3 regions of the Janthinobacterium aestuarii genome follow, and region 2 is predicted to be linked to each of the others. Evidence: predicted binding sites of a transcription regulator. Region 2 holds the regulator's gene; each other region holds the start of a gene.
What was found. The regulator FNR, encoded in region 2, switches genes on or off when oxygen is low (the NO sensors DNR and NnrR bind a similar motif). The targets are predictions, from matches to a motif close to TTGATNNNNATCAA.

Region 1 (7,736 bases), 2.2 Mb from region 2:
TCATGGGCGAAGCGACGGATGAAGTACAGCTGGCCTCGTGCAGCGGCGCCTGCGGCCACTGCCGCCATTGAGTGCCGCCACTGCGCGCAGCCAGTTCTCCGCCTACCCTCCCCGCGCGCCCCGGTCACGCAGATGCGCCAGCACCCGGCGCGGTCCCAGCGCCTGCAGGTCGAACGGCGGCAGCTCGATGGCATCGAGCGTATTCTTGAACAGCAAGCCCAGTTCCGTATCACCCTCCAGGCTCAAACGGCGGCTGAAGAACAGCGTGTCCGGATCTTCCTGGCGCCGCGCCAGCAGCATCAAGTCATGCACGCTGGCGGCGATGCACAGGTCCGGTACGTCGACATAGCGCTCGGCCACAAACACCGTTCCCTGCCACTCGAAATCGAAGGCGATGCCCGCGTCCAGCAGCCGCAAGCGCAGGCTGCGCCCTTCCAGGCTGCTTCGCACGTCGTCGGGCAATTGCGGCGCCAGCAGGCGGTTCAAGCCTTGCACGAACAGCCAGGAGGCGGGATACGGCGGCAGCTTGGACAGCAATTCGGCCAGCGGTTCGGGCAGCCGGTATGACGCGGCGGGCTTGCTCATGGGAGGCTTGGCCGGGACGGGCAATCTTTCCAGTTGATCTTGCATGGTGCTTCCTTTCGATGCGTTCAATGGGCGGCGTGCTGGTGCTGTTCCATGCCAGGCTGGCCGTGCCAGTAGCCGTCGCAGGCGCCGGCCGGCTGGCAAGCCGCCAGCTGGGCCTGGGCGCCGATGCCGCTGACCTGGCCGCGGCGCGCGCGGTCGAAGATGGCGATGACTTGTTCCGTGTGCATGGCTTGCGGGCTGATGCGCGCCACCGACACGCCCATGTCGCGCATGGCGTCGAGTTCGCGCACCAGGTTGTAGACGAGCGCCGACTGCGTCTGCGTGCCATTCAACACGAGGAACGGCACTTCGTCGCGCGTGCGCAGCAGCAGGCCGTCCGGCTCTTCCAGGCAGCTGTAGCCGCAATCGTCCTTCGGCAGGTTGCGGTTGCGCGCCGTGAAGCAGCGCGCGGAAAACGCCAGCGGCATGCGGCCGTAGGCGAATACCTCCGTCTCCAGCCCTTCCGGTTTCTGGCGCTGCATCTCGGCCAGCGCCGTCTGTCCCATTTCCAGCGGCATCACCCAGCGCCGCGCCCCGAGGCGCGCCAGCAATTGCAGGCTGGGGCCATTGAACAGGTTCAGATGGGGACCGGCGACGAAGGGCGTGCCCTTTTCCATGCAGTGCACAGCGCCCATGTCGTTGGCCTCGACGCCGTAGCGGCCATTGCCCGTGATGCGGCGCAGGGTCGCCAGTTCCGCACCCGCCTCGATCAGCGCCTGCGTCGACAGCACCACTTCCTTGCCGGCGGCGGCCAGCATGTCGGCGATATCGAGCCAGTCGGCCAGGCGCACCTCGTGCCGGCGCGAGCAGACGGTTTCGCCCAGGTACACGATATCGACGGCCGTGGTGGCGATCTGCTGGTAAAACTCGAAAACGGTGGCGCGCGGCCAGTAGTAGAGCAAGGGGCCCAAAGAGAGTTTTAACATGCCTTTTCCAGTATTTTTAAAGTTTACAAAACCGTAGCGAGCGGTTCGCGGCGAGGCCGAGAAGCGCAGCTGTGCTAGAGCACAGCGAGCATCGCAGGCCGCGCCCCGGGACGCGCAGTAGGTTTTGCTATTTCCAGGAGCGGTGGTAGGCACCCAAGGTGTGCTGCTGGCCCTCGGCCAGCTTGTCCATGGACGCCATCCAGGCCGGCTTGACGGCGTAGCGCGCATTGCCTTCGCGGCAGGCGTCGATCGCTTCGCGCCACACGCGCGTCACCTGCGCCACGTAGGCGGGGCTGCGCTGGCGTCCTTCGATCTTCACGGCGCGCACGCCCATGGCGATCAGCTGCGGCAGCAGCGCCAGCGTGTTCAGGCTGGCCGGCTCCTCGATCGCGTAATACTCTTCGTCGTTGACTTCGAAACGTCCCTTGCACAGGGTCGGATAGCTGGCGTTTTCGCCTGGCGCATAGCGGTCGATCAGCACGCCGTTCAGGCGCGATTCGAGGCCGTTCGGTGTTTCCAGCCAGCGCACGGATTTCGCCGGCGAGCACACACCGTGGGTGTTCGGCGCCTCGCCCGTCGCATACGACGACAGCGCGCAGCGCCCTTCGACCATCACGCACAGGCTGCCGAAGCCGAAGACCTCGATCTCGACTTCCGTCTTGGCGATCAGTTGCTCGACCTGCGCCATCGACAGCACGCGCGGCAGCACGGCGCGGGCGATGCCGAAGTGTTCATGGTAAAAATTGATCGCTTCGTAGTTGGTGGCCGAACCCTGCACGGACAGGTGCAAACGCAGCTGCGGGTGGTGCTCGCTTGCATACGCCATCAGGCCCGGATCGGCCACGATCATGGCGTCGATACCGGCCTGCGCGGCGCGGTCGATGGCGCTGCGCCAGACGGCCCAGTTGTGCGGCTGCGGATAGGTGTTCAGCGCCAGCAGCACCTTGCGTCCATATTGGTGGGCGTAGCGCACGCCCTCGGCGATGGCCTTCTCGTCGAAATTGAGGCCGGCGAAATTGCGCGCATTGGTGGCGTCGCGAAAACCCAGGTAGACGGTATCGGCGCCATTGTCGATGGCCGCTTTCAAGGCAGGCAGGCTGCCGGCGGGGCAGACCAGTTCCAGCGGTCCGGCCACGCGGGTGGCGGTGGTTGATTCAAGCATCATGGTGTTCACAGTCCTGTATCGGCTCAGGGTGCAGACTATAGCCCCGCCCATACCGCCCAGTCCTTGACGCAGGTGAAGGAATGCATGCATGGCTGGCGCGCGTTCAACTTGCTTGACCTGGCTGTAAAATGCCCCACTTTTCTCCCTCACCGATTCCCCGCCATGCCCCACAAACCGCTGCTGCTATTCCTGCTCACCCTATTCCTCACCGTGCTGCAAATACAGTGGGCTTCGCCCGCCGACGGCTATGTCGAAGAAACGCTCTCCGTGCTCTCGCCCGAGGCGCTGGGCGTCTGGGCCGGCGTGCTGCTGCTGTTCCTGCAAGCCGTCTTCGCCCGCCGCGCCATGCCCGTGCTGCGCCAGGCCGGCATCTGCACGGGCCTGCTGGCCGTCTACTGGCTGCTGGCGAACTACGTCACGTTCGACGCGCGCGTGGCCAGCTGGAGCACCTTCTCGGCACGGGAAATCTGGGCGCACGTGCTGCCCGCCTCCGTCGCCAGCATCGCCGTCTGCGGCGCCATGTACTTTGGCCTGAGCTGCTTCATCCCGCGCCTGGGGCGCGCGAAAAAAAGCCGCTGACGCGCTTTCTTCACCTGCATCAAGGATTCGTCACGCAACTGCACGCGCCCTTTGACGCCACTATATTTAGTGATTAATCTCCATAAAAACACCGCATGTTGTGTTTATTGGAGGTTTCATGACGACAAATGCAGTTTCCCCCACACGCGGCCAGGTCGACGTCGCCGCGTCCATCAATGAATACCTGGACCGGCGCGACTGGCGTGTCAACGCCAACGCCAACCAGGGCTACTCGCTGGGCGGCCTGATACTCAACGTGTCGGGCAAGGTCATCGCCAACTACTGGCTCGACCAGGTGTATCCGCCGGAAGTGGGCGCGGCGCACCGCGAAGCGGCGCTGCACATCCACGACCTCGACATGCTGGCCGGCTATTGCGCCGGCTGGTCGCTGCGCACCCTGCTGCACGAAGGCTTGAATGGCGTGCCGGGCAAGATCGAATCGGGTCCGCCGAAACACATGTCGAGCGCCATTGGCCAGATTGTCAATTTCCTCGGCACCCTGCAAAACGAGTGGGCCGGCGCGCAGGCGTTCAGCTCCTTCGACACCTATATGGCGCCCTACATCCGCAAGGACAGCCTGCGCTACGAAGACGTGCGCCAGTACATGCAGGAGCTGATCTTCAACCTCAACGTGCCATCGCGCTGGGGCACGCAGACGCCGTTCACCAACCTCACCTTCGACTGGATCTGCCCGGACGATTTGCGCGAGCAGATTCCCGTCATCGCCGGCCAGGAGATGGACTTCAGCTATGGCGAGCTGCAGGTGGAAATGGACATGATCAACCGCGCCTATATCGAGATCATGATGGCGGGCGACGCCAAGGGCCGGGTCTTCACCTTCCCCATCCCCACCTATAACATCACCGAGGATTTCGACTGGCACAGCGACAACGCGGAGCGCCTGTTCGAGATGACGGCCCGCTACGGCCTGCCCTACTTCCAGAATTTCATCAATTCGGAACTCAAGCCGAACATGATACGTTCCATGTGCTGCCGCTTGCAGCTGGACTTGCGCGAACTGCTCAAACGGGGCAATGGCCTGTTCGGTTCCGCCGAGCAGACGGGCTCCCTGGGCGTGGTCACCATCAACTGCGCGCGCCTGGGCCACTTGTGGCGCGGCGACGAGCCAGCGCTGATGGCGGACCTGGACCGCCTGCTGGAACTGGGCAAGACCAGCCTGGAAATCAAGCGCCGCACCATCGAGGAACTGATGCAGCAAGGCCTGTTCCCGTACACGAAACGCTACCTGGGCACCCTGCGCAATCACTTTTCCACCCTGGGCGTGAACGGCATCAACGAGATGATCCGCAATTTCAGCGGCGACGCTTACGACATCACGTCCGCCGAGGGCCATGCGCTGGCGATACGTCTGCTCGACCACGTGCGCGCCCGCATGGTGCAGTTCCAGGAAGAGACGGGCCATATGTACAACCTGGAGGCGACGCCGGCCGAAGGCACGACCTACCGCTTCGCGCGCGAAGACCGCAAGCGCTATCCGGCCATCCTGCAGGCGGGCACGGTCGACAATCCGTACTACACGAATTCGTCGCAGCTGCCCGTCGGCCATACGGACGACCCGTTCGAAGCGCTGGAATTGCAGGACGCGCTGCAGCGCAAGTACACGGGCGGCACGGTGCTGCACCTGTACATGACGGAAGCGCTGTCGGATGCGAATGCCTGCCGCGAGCTGGTAAAACGCGCGCTGAGCCGCTTCTCGCTGCCCTACATCACCGTCACGCCCACGTTTTCCATCTGCCCGCGCCACGGCTACCTGGCCGGCAAACATGAATTCTGCCCCACCTGCGACGCGGAACTGATCGCCCGCAAGCAGTCCGATTTCGCTCACCCACTCAAGGAAACGCCATGAACGCACGTCCCGACTTCACTCCCGCCATCACCCTGCTCGATACGGAACGCCAGCGCTGCGAAATCTGGACGCGCGTGATGGGCTACCACCGCCCCGTTGCCTCGTTCAACATCGGCAAGCAGGGCGAATTCCACGAGCGCCAGTATTTTACGGAAGCGAGCGCCCGCGTGGGCCAGCCCGCCTGCCATGGCGTTTGAGCTGAAAGTGGGCGGCCTGACGCCCTTTTCCGCCACCGACTACCCGGGCAAGCTGGCGGCCGTGGTGTTCGTGCAGGGCTGCCCCTGGCGCTGCGGCTATTGCCACAATCCGCACTTGCAGGCGCGCACGCCGGAAGGCGCCATGCCGTGGCAGGACGTCCTGACCTGGCTGCGCCGCCGCGTGGGCCTGGTCGACGCCGTCGTCTTCAGCGGCGGCGAAGCGTGCATGGATCCAGCGCTGGCGCGCGCCATGCAGGACGTCAGGGCGCTGGGTTTCGGCATCGGCCTGCACACGGCCTGCATCTATCCGCAGCGCCTGCGGGAAGTGCTGCCCCTGGCCGACTGGGTGGGTTTCGACATCAAGGCGCCGTTTGCCGACTATCGTCATGTGACCCGCGTGGCCGGCAGCGGCGACCCGGCACGCGCCTGCCTGGACGCCATCCTTGCCAGCGGCGTGGCCTACGAATGCCGCACCACCACCCACCCCGACCTGCTGCCGGACGAGCAGTTGCTGGCCCTGGCCGCCACCCTGGCCGCGAAAGGCGTCGATAACTACGTGCTGCAGCAGTTCCGCGCCGAAGGCTGCGCGGACGCGGCGCTGTCCGGCCGCCCCTTGCACGGCTATCCGGCGGCGACGACTTTGGCGCAAATCGCCGCCATGTTTCCGCGATTTACATTCCGTAATCATGGCAGTTGAGCCTGCAGCCACATACTTGCTGAAAATTCCACAAAATTCCCCGTTCTGCAACGCTGAAATGTCTTGCGTACTGTAATGTATCAACTGTGCCGCGCGCCATGCGCAGCCCATCAGATTCCTCACTCCGCATTACAGATAAGCGTCATCCATGAACGATTTCACCGCAGTCAGTCCAGGCATCCCTTCCACCCACGCCGACATCCTGTACGGCCCGCCGCGACCGGATCTGCTGCGCGAGGAAGTACTGGCCGACCTGCTGGAAGCGACGGCCCGCCGCTGCCCCGAGCAAATCGCCCTGATCGATGGCGAACGCCGCATCACGTATGCGCAGCTCGATGCGCAAGCCAGCCTGGCCGCAGCGCGCCTGGTGGCGGCCGGCGTCAAGCCCGGCGACATCGTGGGCCTGTGGCTGCCGCGCGGCGCCCATCTGCTGCTGATGCAGGCGGCCATCGCCAAGGCGGGCGCCGCCTGGCTGCCCGTCGATGAAGACACGCCCGTCGAGCGGCTGCAGGTGTGCCTCGATGACGCGAATGGCTTTGGTGTCGTCAGCTGCGCCCAATTCGCGCCGCGCCTGGCCGAGGCAGGCATTGGCCGCCCCGTATGGACGGCGGAAAGCCTGCTGGTCCCCGCCGCGCCGGGCGAACTGCTGCCCGCGCGCGCAACCGTGCTGCCCGAGCACCCGGCCTATGTGATCTACACGTCCGGCTCCACGGGCAAGCCCAAGGGCATATTGATCAATCAGCGCAGCATCTGCCACTTCCTGCGCAGCGAAAACGCCGTGCTGGAAGTGACGCAAGCCGACACCGTCTACCAGGGCTTTTCCGTCGCCTTCGACATGTCGTTCGAGGAAATCTGGATAGCCTACCTGGTGGGCGCCACCCTGTGGCTGGGGCCCAAGGAGATTTCGGGCGACCCGGAAGCCTTGCCGCGCGCGCTGGCCACCAATCAAGTCACGGTGCTGCACGCCGTGCCGACCTTGCTGGCCCTGTTCGCCGAGGAAGTACCGAGCCTGCGCCTGATCAACCTGGGCGGCGAGATGTGCCCGGAATCGCTCGTCGAGCGCTGGTCGCGCCCGGGCCGCGCCATGTTCAACACCTATGGCCCCACGGAGGCGACCGTCTCGTGCAGCCTGGCGCGCCTGCGGCCCGCCGAACCGGTGACCATCGGCACGCCGCTGCCCAACTACGGCTTGCTGGTGCTGCAGGTGGCCGAGCCGGGAGAAAACCGTCCCTTGACCTTGCTGGCGCGCGGCGAGACGGGTGAGCTGTGCATCATCGGCCCCGGCCTGGCCGAGGGATACCTGGGCCGCCCCGACCTGACGGTGGAAAAATTCCTGCCCAATCCCTGGAGCACGGGACCCGATGATGCGCGCCTGTACCGTACGGGCGACCTGGCGCGCATTGATGCGGATGGCCAGGTGCTGTGCCTGGGCCGCGCCGACGACCAGGTGAAAATACGCGGCTTCCGCGTGGAACTGGGCGAGATCGAAGCCGTGCTGGCGCAGCAGGCAGGCGTCGGCACCGTGGCCGTCTTGCTGCGCAAGGATGACGGCATCGACCAGCTGGTGGCCTACATCGTCGGCAGCGACGATGCGCCGGCCGACGCCCTGGCCGCGAAAACCCTGCGCGCGGCATTGAACCTGCACTTGCCGCCGTATATGGTACCGGGCCGTTTTGAA
Region 2 (7,736 bases):
ATTTTCCTGTGGGTCGAACGCCGCATCGAGGGCACGCGCAGCGCGCGCATGGCCCTCGACAAGCAGGGCCCGTCCGTGCGCAAGGCATTCAAGAAGACGGCCAAGCATGTGGTATGGGGCGCCATCGCCCTATGGACGGGCTTTACCTTTGTCGGCTACTTCACACCGATCAAGGAACTGGCGCGCGAGGTGACCACCCTCAATTTCGGTCCCTGGGAATGGTTCTGGGTCCTGTTCTACAGCCTGGCAACCTACGGCAACGCGGGCTGGCTGCGCGAGCAGGTGTGCAAATACATGTGCCCCTACGCGCGCTTCCAGAGCGCCATGTTCGACCAGGACACCCTGATCATCACCTACGATGCCAAGCGCGGCGAACCACGCGGCGCCATGAGCAAGAAGGCCGGCAACAACGACAAGCTGGGCGATTGCATCGACTGCACCCTGTGCGTGCAGGTGTGTCCGACCGGCATCGATATCCGCAACGGCCTGCAGTATGAATGCATCGGCTGCGCCGCCTGCGTCGATGCCTGCAACAGCGTGATGGACAAGGTCGAGCGGCCGCGTGGCCTGATACGCTACAGCACCGACCATGCGATGGAAAACAACTTCAATTCGAAGCAGATACGCCAGCGCGCCATGCGCCCGCGCGTCCTGATCTACACTTCCATCCTTGCCCTGATCATCATCGCCGTATGTACCTCGCTGGCCCTGCGCACGCCCCTGAAAATGGACGTGATCCGCGACCGCGGTTCGATGGGACGCGAAGTGGAAGACGGCATGATCGAAAACGTCTACCGCCTGCAGATCATGAACACGTCCGAGCAAAGCCAGCATTTCAAGATCAGCGCCTCCGGCTTGCCGGGCCTGACCTTGCTGACGCGCGAAGAAGTGACCTTGCAGCCGACGGAAACGCTGGGCTGGCCGATCCGCCTGCGCGTGCCGCACGGCGTGGGCGAGAAGGGGTCGAACAAGATTGCGATCGAATTGCAATCGCTGGACGACCCGTCGCTGCATGTGCGTGAAAGCGCGGTCTTCATCGTGCCGCGTTAATGCAGGAAGGCCGGTCCCCGCACGGGGGCTGGCCGTTTACAGAGGAGAAATACCATGTCCGACAGTCTGAAACTGCAGCCTCCCGTTGCACCGTGGTACAAGCATCGCTGGCCATGGCTGCTGATGATCGGTCCCGGCCTGTCCGTGGTCGTCGGCAGCTTCATGGGCTATATCGCCTTTACGCAGCCCGATGCGCTGGTGGTGGGCGATTATTACAAGCAGGGCAAGGCGATCAACCAGGATTTGAAGCGCGACACGATCGCCAGCGACCTGGCCATGGAGACGAGCCTGGCGTACGACGTGGCGTCAGCGCGCCTGAGCGGTTCCGTGCACAGCTTCGGCAAGGCCTATCAGGGGCCGTTGCAGCTGCACTTGGCGCATGCGACTTTGCCGGAAAAGGATATCAAGCTGCTGGTGCAGCCCGATGCGGCCGGCAATTTCTCGGTCGCGCTGCCGATGCTCGAGCGCAGCCGCTGGCAAGTGCTGGTGGAAAACGACAAGCGCGAGTGGCGCCTGTCCGGCATCTGGACCTGGCCCGTGCAGCGCAGCATCGCGCTGCATGCGGACGAAGAGCTATAAGCCTTACTTGCAGACGTCGGTACCGGCTGTAATGGCTTTCAGCTTGGCAGGCTGCAGGATCTCGATCTCGCGGTTCGAGACGCGCAGCCAGCCTTCCTTCTTGAATTTCGACAATAAACGGCTGACGCTCTCGATGGTCAGGCCCAGGTAGTTGCCGATTTCCTCGCGCGACATGCGCAGCTGGAATTTGCTGCTCGAATAGCCGCGCGCCTCATAGCGCGACGCCAGGTTGACGATGAAGGCGGCAAAACGCTGCGTCGCCTGCATATTGCCCAGCAACAGCATCACGCTTTGCTCGCGCGTGATTTCCTGGCTCATCATGCGGTGGAAATGCCGCAGCAGGGTCGGCATATTGCCCAGCAATTGTTCCAGGCTGGAAAACGGGATTTCACACACTTCGCTGTCTTCCAGCGCCACCGCATTACAGTGGTGGCGGTCGGCGCTGATGGCGTCCATGCCCAGCAGTTCGCCGGCCATCTGGAAACCCGTCACCTGCTCTTCGCCGCCCGGATTGATCTGGTACGTCTTGAAGTGTCCCAGGCGGATCGCGTACAGGTTCTGGAACGAGTCGCCGATGCGGAACAGCGAGGCGCCGCGCACGATCTTGCGGCGGCGGCCGATGATCTGGTCCAGCCTGTCCATGTCGCCCATATCGAGGCCCATCGGCAGGCACAATTGATGCATGCTGCAGGTCGAGCATCGCGCACGCAACGCTTCCACGGTCACTGTGGGCAAGGTTGGAGTGAGTAGCGCTTCAGTCATGTCGGTACCTTTTAGAAAATGCAACAACAAGTTTACTGCATACAGGGTTGCCGTGTGCCAATTTCACCGCAATTTCGGCGAATAAACGACGTTCCGACTTTAATTATATGGCAACATCGTCAAAAGCCCATGCGGGGAGGGCCATTTGCGCGGCGCCGCTTGCCAACTTGATGTATTGATAGGAAAATTCCTAACAGCATTATCTGCCGCCTGTGCCGCCCGGTACTGAAAAGGAAATCATGAAGCCTCTCGGCATCAAAGCAAAAGTCGCGCTGGCCACCAGCCTGACCTCGATCGCCATGATCGCGCTGGTCACCATGATCCAGGTGCAGCATATGCGCGACGACTTCACGCGAGTACTGCTGAGCCAGCAGTCGTCCCTGATCAGCCGCACCGCTGCCGAGCTCGACGACAAGCTGGGCATGCTGCTGCAGATCGTCACCCTGACGGCCAGGCAGCAGCCGCCGGAACTGATGGCCCAGCCGGCCCAATTGCGCGAATACTATTCGCGCCGCTCGATGCTGGTGCTGTTCGACGACGTGCTGGTGCTCGACGCGCATGGCGCCGTCGTGGCCGACATGCCGGAAGTGGCGGGGCGCACGGGCATCAACGTTGCCGAGCGCGAGTATTTCCAGACCGTGCTGCGCACGCGCCAGCCCATGATCACCGAGCCGATGCTCGGCAAGTCGAGCGGCATGCCCATCGTGCAGATGGTCGCGCCCGTGCTGGCCGCCGATGGCCAGGTGGCCGGCGTGGTGATCGGCGTGCTGCGCCTGTACAAGGACAACCTGCTGGGACGCCTGCGCTCGGAAAAGATCGGCAAGAGCGGCTATTACTTCATCCTCACGCGCGGCGCCGTGCCGCGCTACGTGCTGCATCCCGATACCAGCCGCTTGCTGCAGCCGCGCCAGCCGAACGCCAACCTGACGACCACCCAGCTGCTGAAGGAAGATGGCGAAGGCAGCATGGTCAGCACCAACAGCCGCGGCATCACGGCCGTCAACAGCTTCAAGCGTTTGAAATCGGTGAACTGGCTGCTGGCTACCTCGCTGCCCGTCGCGGACGCCTTCGAACCGTTCGATGGCGTGCTGTACCGGCTGGTGCTGTGGAGCATCCTCGCTTCGCTGCTGGCCGCATTTGTTCTGGGCTGGGTCACCGTGCGCCTGCTGTCGCCGCTGGTGCGCCTGCGCGACACCCTGCTGGCCCTGCGCACCAGCGGCAGCCGTTTCACCCCCGTGCCGGTGCAGCAGCGCGACGAGATCGGCGAACTGACGGAAGCGTTCAATGGCCTGATGAGCGAACGCGACCGCCTGCAGCAGGAACTCGAATCGCGCGCGGCCGAACTGGAGCAGGAACGCGACCGGGCCGAGGCCGCCAACCGCGCGAAGAGCGATTTCGTGGCCAACATGAGCCATGAAATCCGCACGCCACTCAATGCCGTGCTGGGCATGGTGTATTTGCTGGGCAATACCAAGCTCGATACGGAACAGCGCAAGTATCTGACCATGGTGCGCGTGGCGGGCCAGTCGCTGCTGGGCATCCTCAACGACGTGCTCGATTATTCGAAGATCGAGGCGCGCCGCATGGAACTGTCGCCCGTCGAATTCGACCTCGACGAAGTCATGAATACCCTCGCCACCACGATGACGATGAATGCGGGCGAAAAGGAGCTGGAACTGGCCATCGCCGTCGAGCCCGACGTGCCGCGGCGCCTCGTGGGCGACGCCCAGCGCCTGCAGCAAATCCTCGTCAACCTGGCCGGCAACGCCATCAAGTTCACGGAGAACGGCGAAGTGGTGGTGGCCGTCAGCCTGGCCGAGAGCAGGAGCGAGAGCGGCCGCGCCTGGCTGCGCTTCGAAGTGCGCGACACGGGCATCGGCATGACGGAACTGCAGCAACAGCAGCTGTTTGCCGCGTTTTCGCAGGGCGACCAGAGCATCACGCGCCGCTTCGGCGGCACGGGCCTGGGCCTGGCCATCAGCAAGCAGCTGATCCACATGATGGGCGGCGACATCGCCGTCGCCAGCAGCGAAGGCAAGGGCAGCCGCTTCTGGTTCAGCGTGCCGTTCGAGATGCTGGCGCAGCCAGCCGAAACGCGGCGCACGCCGGCACTGGGCCAGCTGCGCCTGCTGGTGGCCGACGATAACCGCACCACGCGCGAACTGATCGTCAAGCTGATCGAGGCGTGGGGCTGGCTGGCCGACGAAGTCGATTCCGGCTTTGCCGCCATCGAACTGTACCGCGAACGCCTGGCGCAGCAGCAACCGTACGACGTGGTGCTGGCCGACTGGCACATGCCCGTCATGGACGGCCTGGCCACGGCCAAGGCCATCCGCCAGGCGGCCAGCGGCCAGCGCCAGCCCATCGTGGTGATGGTCAACGCCTTCGCCCGCAACCACCTCGAGGAAATTTCCAGCGCGGCCGAGGCCGACGTCGTGCTGATGAAACCGATCACGGGATCGAGCCTGTTCGATGCCCTGCACCAGGCACTGATCACCAAGAACGACGGCGGCGAGCAGCGCATCCTGCACCAGCCACTGGGCACGGAACTGGCCGGCGTGCATTTCCTGCTGGTGGAAGACAATCATTTGAACCAGGCCGTGGCGCGCGGCATCCTCGAACACATGGGCGCCACCCTCGACGTGGTGGGCGACGGCTTGCAAGCCGTGGAACGGCTGCGCACGGAAGCGCTGCGCTACGACATCGTGCTGATGGACATGCAGATGCCCGTCATGGACGGTTTCAGCGCCACCCACATCATCCGCACGGAGCTGCGCCTGAGCCTGCCCGTGATCGCCATGACGGCCGGCGTGCTGGCATCCGAGCGCGAGCGCTGCATGACGGCCGGCATCAGCGACTTCATCGCCAAGCCCGTGGTGGTGGAAGAGATGATGGAAGTCATCCTGCGCCACCTGCCCAAGCGCCCGCCAGTGCAGACGGCCGAGCCCGTACGCGTCGCCGATGAAGAGGTGTTTTCCATGGCGCCGCTGATGCGCGTGATGGGACGTGACGCGAAGGGGCGCGGTGTACTGCGGCGCATGGTCGAAGACGCGCTGAACAAGGGCATGACGCCCGTACGCGACGCGGAAACAGCATTGCAGGCAGGCCGCCACAGCGACGTGGCGCGTATCCTGCACAGCGTGCGCGGCTCCGTCGGCACCCTGGGCACGAAACGCCTGATCCGCGCCGCGTTCGCCACCGAGGAAGCCATCGACGCGGGTCGCCTGGATGAAGTCCCAAGCCTGCTGGCGCACACGGCGCAGGAGCTGGAACTGGCGCTGGCGGCGGCGGCGGATTGGTTGTCGCGGTTGAAGGATTAGGCCTGCAACGTAAAGCTGGGGTCAGACCCGCCGGGTCTGACCCCGGAACTTTGCTCAGCGCCGCCGTTTACGCCGGTACACCGAGGATCACACTAGATGCTTTAAACATCGCCGTCACGCTGCTGCCAAGTTCGATACCCAGGTCCGTGCTGCTCTGATTGGTGATGATGGCGGCGATCGTGCCGCCGCGCGGCAAGTCCAGCACCACTTCCGTGTTGACGGCACCTGTCTGCACGCGCGTGACCGTGCCGGCCAGCTGGTTGCGGGCGGAAAAGCGTGCGCCTTCGCTGTCGGCCACGAGGATGATGGACGAAGCCTTGATCAGCGCAAACGCTTCCGCGCCCGGCACCAGGCCCAGGCTTGCGCTGCTGCCCTGCGTGACGATGGCCACGATGTGCTGGCCGCCCGGCAATTCCAGGGTGACTTCGTCGTTGACGGCGCCCTGTTTCAGTTCGGCCACCTTGCCGAGGAATTGATTACGCGCCGTCGTTTTCATGGCCATTCTCCGTATGAGTAAAAGATCGTCGGCGATGCCTTCGGCCTGGCTGCCCAGCTGGCGCAGGTAGCGCGCATGCTCGCGTTCGATGATGCGGAAATTGTCGACCAGCTGGCGCCCCCGCTGCGTGAGCCGCGTGCCGCCGCCGCCCTTGCCGCCCGTCAGGCGCTCGACCAGCGGCTCGCCGGCCAGGTTGTTCATCGCGTCGATGGCGTCCCAGGCCGCCTTGTAGCTCATCTTTACCAACTTGGCCGCCTGCGTGATGGAACCGCATTCGGCGATGGCGCCCAGCAATTCCACCCTGCCGGCGCCGCCCAGGTTTTCCCCGCCCACCGTCATCCATAGCGAGCCTTGCAAGCCGATTTTATCCAATGCGTTCACCCAATGCCATGTGGTCTTCCCTGTTATCGATCTGTCCGTCGCGCAAGTACAGCACGTGCTCGCCCAGGATGCGCGCATCTTCCGGATCGTGCGTGATCAGGATCATGGGCACGTCCAGACGCTGTTGCCACTGGCTCAGTTCCAGCCGCATTTTGACACGCAGGGCCGGATCGAGGGCGGCGAACGGCTCGTCGAGCAGCAGCGCGGACGGCTCGGCCACGAGCGCCCTCGCCAGCGCCACCCGTTGGCGCTGGCCTCCGGACAACTCGTCGGGGAACTGGTGCGCCAGTTCCTGCAAGTGGAAGGCGTCGAGCCAATGCTCGACCTTCTGTAATTTTTCGCGCGCGCGCGGATTGAACCAGCCGCGGCTCAGGCCAAAGCCCACGTTCTGGCGCACCGTCAGGTGCGGGAACAGCGCGTAATCCTGGAACAGGTAGGCGACATTGCGCTGCTGCGGCGGCAAATTGATGCCGGCGGCCGAGTCGAACAAGGTGCGCCCGTTCAGGCGGATATGGCCTTCGTCCGGCGTGAAGAGTCCGGCAATGGCTTTCAGGGTCATGCTCTTGCCGGCGCCGGACGGGCCATACATGGCGATGCGCTGGCTGCCGGACGTACATTGCACCTGCAGGTCGAAGCGGCGTTTGCCGGAGCGCAAGGTGGCGCGGATGTCGAGGTCGAGTTGCATGGGCGTCATCCTCAGCGTCCTTTGTGCGCGACGCGCCCGGGCGCCAGGCGGCCAGCCAACAGCAGCACCACGATGCAGACCACCGAGATGATCACGACCAGCGTATTGGCCACGTCGTCCTGGCCCGCCTGCACGGCTTCATACACGGCCACCGACAGGGTCTGTGTCTTGCCGGGAATGCTGCCGGCCACCATCAGGGTGGCGCCAAACTCGCCCAGCGCGCGCACGAATCCCAGCAGCACGCCGGCCAGGATGCCGCGCCAGGCCAGCGGCAACGTGACGCGAAAGAAGATCGCCATTTCCGAAATGCCCAGCACGCGGGCCGCCTGCTCGAGCTGGCCGTCGACGGCCTCGAAGGCGGCGCGCGCGGGCTTGAAGACGAGGGGAAAGGCGACCACGGTGGAAGCGATCACGGCGCCCTGCCATGTAAAAATCAGGTTGATGCCGAAGTTGTCCTGCAGCC
Region 3 (7,736 bases), 850 kb from region 2:
GATGTAGTTGGCCAGGGTGGCCAGGTCGACATTTTTAAACACGCGCCGGCCGATGAACTTCGGTTTCACGGGCGTGCAGGCGCCGTCGAACGGCACGACCATGCGGTTGGCGCGCGCTTGCGCCAGCGGCAGGATGGGCAGGGCCTTCTTGTTTGCGTGCTGCTCGCGGATGCGTGCGTAGTCGAGTTCGATGTCTTCCACGTATTTGTCGCGCTGCTCCGGCGTCAAGAGCGACTGCGCCACGGACACGGAACGCGAGGCGTCCGGCACGTAGATCACGGGGCCTTCGTAGTTGTGCGCGATTTTCACGGCCGTGTGGGCGCGGCTGGTGGTGGCGCCGCCGATCAGCAAGGGAATCTTGAGCATGCGGAAATGTTCGTCGCGCTGCATTTCCTTGGCGACGTACGCCATTTCTTCCAGCGACGGCGTGATCAGGCCCGACAGACCGATGATGTCCGCGTTTTCCACCTTGGCACGGGCGAGGATTTCCGAGCACGGCACCATTACGCCCATGTTCACCACTTCGAAGTTATTGCACTGCAGAACGACGGTGACGATGTTCTTGCCGATGTCATGCACATCGCCTTTGACGGTCGCCATGATGATCTTGCCTTTCGGCTTGGCGACGATGCCCGTGCGTTTTTCTTCCAGCAGCTTTTCTTCCTCGATGAACGGAATCAAGTGGGCCACGGCCTGTTTCATCACGCGCGCCGATTTCACCACTTGCGGCAGGAACATCTTGCCTTGGCCAAACAGGTCGCCGACCACGTCCATGCCGGCCATCAAGGGGCCTTCGATCACGTGGATGGGGCGCCCGCCATTGTGCAGCAGTTCCTGGCGCGCTTCTTCCGTGTCTTCCACGATGAATTGCGTGATGCCGTGCACCAGCGCGTGCGACAGGCGCGCCTGCACCGTGCCTTCGCGCCAGGCCAGGGTTTGTGCTTCGGCCTTGCCGCCCGCCTTCAGGGTGCCGGCAAATTCGATCATGCGTTCAGTTGAGTCTTCGCGGCGGTTCAGCACCACGTCTTCCACGCGCTCGCGCAGTTCCGGGTCGAGGTTGTCGTACACGCCCACCATGCCGGCGTTGACGATGCCCATGGTCATGCCCGCCTTGATGGCGTGGTACAGGAAAACGGTATGGATGGCTTCGCGGGCTGGATCGTTGCCGCGGAAACTGAACGACACGTTTGACACGCCGCCCGAGATCTTCGCGTACGGCAAGTTTTCCTTGATCCAGCGCGTGGCGTTGATGAAGTCGACGGCGTAGTTGTTGTGCTCTTCGATACCGGTGGCGACGGCAAAGATATTTGGATCGAAAATGATGTCTTCAGGCGGGAAGTCCAGCGCATCGATCAGCAGGTGGTAGGCGCGCGCGCAGATTTCGATCTTGCGCTCGAAGGTGTCGGCTTGCCCCTTTTCATCGAAAGCCATGACGATGACGGCCGCGCCGTAGCGGCGGCACAGTTTCGCCTGGCGCAGGAATTCCTCTTCGCCTTCCTTCATGGAAATCGAGTTGACGATGGCCTTGCCCTGCACGCATTTGAGGCCCGCTTCGATGACCGACCATTTCGACGAGTCGACCATGATGGGCACGCGCGAAATGTCGGGTTCCGAGGCGATCAGGTTCAAAAAGCGCGTCATGGCGGCCAGCGAATCGAGCATCGCTTCGTCCATGTTGATGTCGATCACTTGCGCGCCGTTTTCCACTTGCTGGCGCGCCACGGACAGCGCCTCGTCGTATTGCTCGTTGAGAATCATGCGCGCGAACGCTTTCGAGCCCGTGACGTTGGTGCGCTCGCCCACGTTGACGAACAGCGACGCGTCATTGACGACGAACGGTTCCAGGCCGGCAAGGCGCAAGTCGTGCGATGGGGCCGGCACGGTGCGCGGCGTATTTTTCGACAGCAATTGGCCGATGGCGGCGATGTGCTCGGGCGTGGTGCCGCAGCAGCCGCCTGCCATGTTCAAGAAGCCCGCGTCGGCAAATTCGCGCAGCAGGGCGGACGTGTCGGCTGGCAACTCGTCGAAGCCCGTGTCGCTCATGGGGTTGGGCAAGCCCGCGTTCGGGTAGATGCACACGAAGGTGTCGGCGATCTTGGCCAGCTCTTCCGCGTATGGACGCATCAGGGCGGCGCCCAGTGCGCAGTTCAGGCCGATGGTCAGCGGTTTCGCGTGGCGCACGGAATTCCAGAAGGCGGGCACGGTCTGGCCTGACAAAATGCGGCCCGACGCGTCCGTGACGGTGCCGGAAATCATCAGGGGCAGGCGCACGACAGTCGGGTTTTTCTCGTAGAACAGGTCGATGGCGAACAGGGCCGCCTTGCAGTTCAAGGTGTCGAAAATGGTTTCCACCAGCAGCACGTCGGCGCCGCCTTCGACCAGCCCCTGCGTCTGTTGCAGGTAGGCGGCCACCAATTGATCGAAGGTGACGTTGCGCGCAGCCGGGTCGTTCACGTCGGGCGAGATCGACGCCGTCTTTGGCGTGGGCCCCAGGGCGCCGGCGACGAAGCGCGGCTTGTCCGGCGTGGAATATTTGTCGCAGGCGGCGCGCGCCAGCTTGGCCGCCTGCACGTTCATTTCATAGGCCAGGTGGGCCATGTGGTAATCGTCTTGCGCGATCGTCGTGGCGCCGAAGGTATTCGTTTCGATCAGGTCGGCGCCGGCCGCCAGGTAGCGCTCGTGGATTTCCTGGATGATGTGCGGCTGCGTCAGGGTCAGCAGCTCATTGTTGCCCTTGACGAACAGTTCGCGCGCGCCACTGTCGGCCGGCGCGGCGAAATCGATGAAGCGGCCGGCGGGACCGCCACGGTACGCTTCTTCGTCGAGCTTGTATTGCTGGATGATCGTGCCCATGGCGCCGTCGAGGATCATGATCCGCTGCGCCAGGATGGCGCGCAAGGTGGCTTCGGTCGGGGACATGGCGGGGATCACGGTATCGTTCATTTCATGCTTTCAATAGGCAAACGGGCGGCGGCGCGGCGACAAGACTGTATGAGGCGGTTGCGGGTCAGCAGGATCAGCTGACGGAGTGTGCCGGCCGGGTAGGGCTGGCAGAAGGTGGCAATCGCCTGATTTCACCGGGTCTAAAATTATACGGCATCAGGCTGCTTTGGTTTTAAGCAAAAGCGGCTGTTCGCCCCACAGCAGGCCAGGTTGCAACACATTGCAACACATCGGCTTGCGCCGCGCCTGCTTCTGAAAATTACATTTCTGAAAATCTTACTCAAAACGTTAATTCTTCCGCCAAACTTGGCAGGAAGGCACGGCGTCTAGCCTGTGGAAAAATTTCCACATTATTTGCGCACTGTTAGAATCTTTTTAATGAATTGAATGGCAATAGCTGCAAAGGAAAATAATTTTGATTTAAGACAAGACAGAGTGAAGCGAATAATTCTTAGAATAAATCTTTCCAAGTCGATACTTTAACTATTATCAAAACCAATTGAATCAAAAGCATTAATAGTTGTCCTTGGGAATCGAATTAACCCATAATATGGGTTCTTCGAAATTACATTCTCACCAAAAGTCACCAATATGTCACATTTCTCCCGTGTCCTCCCCGGCATCGCGCTGCACCAACATGGTTGCCAGCCATGAAAAACCATCTGCTTGTAGCATTGTTTGTCGTGCTGGGCCTGTCCGCTTGCGGCGGAGGCGGCGGTGGCGGTGGTGACACGGTGGTGGCGACCACCTCGGGTACGCCAGTGCTGGTTCCTGCCGTGACGGCCGTCTCGGCGGCGAATGTCGCCGTGGGTGGCAGCTTGGTGGTGACGGGCACGAATCTGAGCCGCGTGACGGCTTTTCAGGTGGGCGGCGTGAACGTTGCCGCCAGCGCCAGCAGCGACAGCAGCGTAACCCTGGCCATGCCGGGCGTGCCCGTTACGGGCGCCTTGAGCCTGGTCAGCGCCAGCGGCACGGCGACCACCAGCTATAACGTGAACGTGTACCTGCCGCTGAGCGTGAGCAGTGTCGCACCGGCAACGGGCGGCGTCGGTTCCAGCGTGACGATCGCGGGCGGCGGCATGGGCGCCGTGACGGCGGTGCAGTTCGGCAATGGCGCGGCGGCAACGCCGCAAAGCCAGACGGCCGGCAGCGTGACGGTGGTGGTGCCTGCGGGCGCGGCGACAGGTGCGCTGACGGTGCGCGGTCCCTACAACGATGTGGCCAGCAGCGACACGTATACAGTCTTGGCAAACGTGGCAGTGACGTCGATCGCGTCGGCCGTCAACGGCGCGACCTTGTCGGTGACGCTGCAGGGCAGCAATCTCGACCAGGTCAGTTCGGCCACGGTGGGCAGTACGCCAGCCGCCATCGTCAGCGCCAGTGCCAGCCAGCTGGTGCTGTCCGCGCCAGCGTCGGCAACGGGCAGCGTGATGCTGTCGGCCGCTTCGCGCATCGCCGTGAATGCGGGCACGGTGTCGGCCTTTACCTTGGGCAGCATTGATTTCGCGCAGGTACTGAATTTGAATGCCAGCGATGCAGCCTTGCGCCTGACGCGCGGCAAGCCGGCCGCCGTGCGCGTGTCCGTGCTGGCCACGCAAACAGGCCAGGCCAGCCCGGCCGTGACCTTGAATGCTACGGCTGCCAATGGCAGCAACCTGGGCAGCATCACCATGAGCGGCCCGTCGGTCTTGCCGACGTCGAAAAGCGATTACAGTTTCAACGGCAATTTCAGCGCCATCCTGCCGTCCGGCTGGGTTCTGCCTGGCGTGCGCGTGCGCGTGACGGCCGTGGGCAATGACGGCGTGCAAGTGAGTCAGGAAGCGGCGCCCGTGGTGGCCAGCCTGGCCAGGATCCGTCTGGTGCTGGTACCGTTGAGCACCGATGATGGCGTGGCGCAACTGCCTGACGCCGAGGTGATCCGTGCCGCGCTGCTGCGCGTGTATCCGTATGCGGCGGAAAATATCAGCATCACCACGCGCGCGGCGCTGAGCATGCCTGGCAGCAGCACGGCCGACAGCTGGTGGAGCGATACCCTGGGCAAGCTGGAAAACCAGCGCGCACTGGAAGACCGCGGCGCCTATTATTATGGTTTCGTGCCGAAAATGTCCTCCACGCGCGCCGCCGGCCTGGCCTACATCAACCAGCGCAGCAGCGGCAACGACTTCACGTCGGCCATCGGCCTGGACGCCAGGTTCAACAGCATTGCCTCCGTCGATCCATTCGGCAATCAATGGCCTGAATGGCTGACTACGCTGGTGCATGAGCTGGGTCACAACCACTCGTTGCAGCACGTTGCCTGTGGCGGTCCGTCCGGCGCCGCTGCCGACTACCCGTATGCGAATGGCGATCTGGGTCCGCAACCGCTGTACAACAGCAGCTATGCGGGCAGCATTGGCCAGTTGAGCAAAGCAGTCTATGGCAGCACGCCGATGAAAGACGTGATGAGCTATTGCAGCGGCGCCTGGTTCTCCGACTACAGCTATGTGCGCGTACAGCAATTCCTGGAGAAGCGCAGCACGCAGGTTACTGGCAGCAATGTGGTGGCCGCCAGCATGTCCGTGGCCGAGAATGGCTATCTGACGATTTCCGGCCGTATCACGCCATCTGGCGTGGGGCTGCGTCCCGCCGTTGCCTCGTCGGTGCGCATCGGCGCAGCGGCCAGCGGCAGCGGCCATGCTTATACCTTGCGCGTGCTGACGGCGTTGGGACAGACTATCGACTTGCCCTTCGATGCCGTCTCCGTGGCCGACCATGGCGGCAACGCCATGAGCCATTTCCGCGTCAGCTTCGCCAACCCGGGCGACATCAGCGACGTGCAAGTGCTGGCAAATGGCAAGGCTTTGGCCAAGTTGGAGCGCCCGGCGCGCCGCAGCAAGGTCGCCGCCAACGATGCCACGTTCGATGCGGTACAAAGCGGCGGCAAGCTGGCGCTGGTCTGGAATGCCGAGGCGGAACCGTACGCCGCCGTGCTGCACGTCGCCGCCGATGGCCGCAAGACGGTGGTCGCCAGTGACTTGACCGGTGGCAAAGCCAGCGTCGACGTCAGCGCCTTGCCGGCCGGTGGCCGCTTCGAGGTCAGCCTGTCGTCGTCCGTGGGCGCACGCCTGATGAAGGTGCAGCGCCGCTAAGCAAGGGCGGTCGATGCAACAAGGGCTTGCCGCGGCAAGCCCTTTTTTTATGCGCGCAGGCATTGGTGCATAAACTGCACAGATCCTGTGCCTGGCGGGGGCTGCCGTTTTATCTCCCGCCTGCCTAGAATGGGGCTTCATCCACTTGCGGAGCATCCCATGCCCATCCTGAACCTGCGTTTATCCACGCCACCCAAGGCGGGCCAGTCGGCCGCCATCGCCGCCACCCTGAGTCAATTGACGGCGCAACTGTTGCACAAGGCGCCCGAGCTGACGTCGGTGGCGATCAGCCATCTTGACGCAGCGCACTGGTTTGTCGGCGGGCCCTCGTTGCAAGCGCAAGGCAAGGCCAGCTTTTTCCTCGATATCCTGATCAGCGATGAAACGAATACGGCGGCGGAAAAGGCCGCGTATATCGCCGCCGTGTTTGCCGCCATGCACGAGTATCTCGGCGCCTTGCACGACGTCAGCTACATCCATGTGCACGATGCGCGCCAGGCGGCCTGGGGCTACGGCGGCTTGACGCAGCAGTTCCGCGCCGTGCGCAAGGCGCTGCAGCAGCAGGCCTGATCAATCCCAGCGGCGATTTTGATAGTGTTGCACGGCGAAATCGATGAAGGCCCTGACCTTCGGCGACAACTGTCTGCTGTGCGGATACAGCGCGTACAAGGTGCGTGGACGCAAGGTGTAGCCGGGCAAGACTTCCACCAGCTGGCCGCTGCGCAGCGCATCGCGCACGATGAAGCCGGCCGCGGCGGCAATCCCCATGCCGCCCACGGCCGCTTCACGCAGGGCCACGCTCGTATTGGCTTGCAGGCTGCCGCGTACGGCCACCTTGTGGGCGGCGCCGTCACCATCGGTGAACGACCACTCCGCCGGCTTCTCGCCAGAGGTGTACATCAGGCAATTGTGCTGGACCAGGTCTTGCGGCGTGGCCGGATGGCCATGGCGGGCCAGGTAGGCGGGCGAGGCGACGGCCACCGTGCGGCTGCTGGCCAGCTGGCGCGCCACCAGGGTGGAGTCGGGCAAGCCGCGCGCCAGGCGCAGCGCCACGTCGAAGCCATCGTCGATCAGGTCGACGATGCGGTCATTGCAGACGAGATCGATGTGGATGTGCGGATATTGGCGGCTGAAATCGGGCAGCCAGGCAGCCAGTTCCAGGGTGCCGAAAGCCATCGGCGCATTGATGCGCAAGCTGCCGGACGGTTGCGCCTGGTGCATGGCGACGGCGCGGTCGGCCGCGTCAAGGGCGTCGAGGATATCGCGGCTGGCCAGGTAGTATTCCTGGCCAGCGGCCGTCAGGGCGAAGCGGCGCGTGGTGCGGTTGAGTAACTGGGCGCCCAGCTGGCTTTCCAGCTGGCGCACCTGGCGCGAGACGATGGAGTGGGAAATGCCCAGCGCGGCGCCGGCGGCCGTGAAGCTGCCCAGTTCCACGACGCGGCGCAGGGCGCGCAGGGCGGTCAGCTGGTCCATGGGCGCGTGCCGGTTTAAACGAAGCGCTTGCCTTCGAGGGGGAAGCCCTTGATGAACTCGGCCGCAGGCAGGCGCTTGCCGCCCGGCTTTTGCAGTTCCGTCAGGCGCAGCGAGCCATTGCCGCAAGCCACGACGATGCCGTGCTGGGCGTCGGCCGCCAGCACCTGGCCAGGCGCTTCCTTGCTGTCCGCT

Region 1: a site for FNR is predicted at 2,782-2,795, ahead of ubiU (ubiquinone anaerobic biosynthesis protein UbiU). Genes of this name have one in related genera too.
Region 3: a site for FNR is predicted at 3,359-3,372, ahead of OPV09_RS05100 (IPT/TIG domain-containing protein). Genes of this name have one in related genera too.

What each region holds. Positions count from the first base shown of each region.
Region 1 covers NZ_CP142523.1:2,520,259-2,527,994, reverse strand. Annotated here, with positions in the region: gene OPV09_RS11440 (heavy-metal-associated domain-containing protein) at 1-71, shown strand, start outside; gene ubiT (ubiquinone anaerobic biosynthesis accessory factor UbiT) at 103-630, opposite strand; gene ubiV (ubiquinone anaerobic biosynthesis protein UbiV) at 651-1,553, opposite strand; gene ubiU (ubiquinone anaerobic biosynthesis protein UbiU) at 1,681-2,718, opposite strand; gene OPV09_RS11420 (hypothetical protein) at 2,881-3,297, shown strand; gene OPV09_RS11415 (ribonucleoside triphosphate reductase) at 3,416-5,164, shown strand; gene nrdD (anaerobic ribonucleoside-triphosphate reductase) at 5,161-5,361, shown strand; gene OPV09_RS11405 (anaerobic ribonucleoside-triphosphate reductase activating protein) at 5,351-6,058, shown strand; gene OPV09_RS11400 (Pls/PosA family non-ribosomal peptide synthetase) at 6,207-7,736, shown strand, end outside.
Region 2 covers NZ_CP142523.1:275,147-282,882, forward strand. Annotated here, with positions in the region: gene ccoG (cytochrome c oxidase accessory protein CcoG) at 1-1,050, shown strand, start outside; gene OPV09_RS01170 (FixH family protein) at 1,105-1,629, shown strand; gene fnr (fumarate/nitrate reduction transcriptional regulator Fnr) at 1,633-2,391, opposite strand; gene OPV09_RS01180 (response regulator) at 2,631-5,711, shown strand; gene OPV09_RS01185 (TOBE domain-containing protein) at 5,779-6,546, opposite strand; gene OPV09_RS01190 (sulfate/molybdate ABC transporter ATP-binding protein) at 6,572-7,273, opposite strand; gene modB (molybdate ABC transporter permease subunit) at 7,285-7,736, opposite strand, start outside.
Region 3 covers NZ_CP142523.1:1,122,883-1,130,618, forward strand. Annotated here, with positions in the region: gene metH (methionine synthase) at 1-2,943, opposite strand, end outside; gene OPV09_RS05100 (IPT/TIG domain-containing protein) at 3,594-6,071, shown strand; gene OPV09_RS05105 (4-oxalocrotonate tautomerase family protein) at 6,231-6,641, shown strand; gene OPV09_RS05110 (LysR family transcriptional regulator) at 6,642-7,544, opposite strand; gene fmt (methionyl-tRNA formyltransferase) at 7,559-7,736, opposite strand, start outside.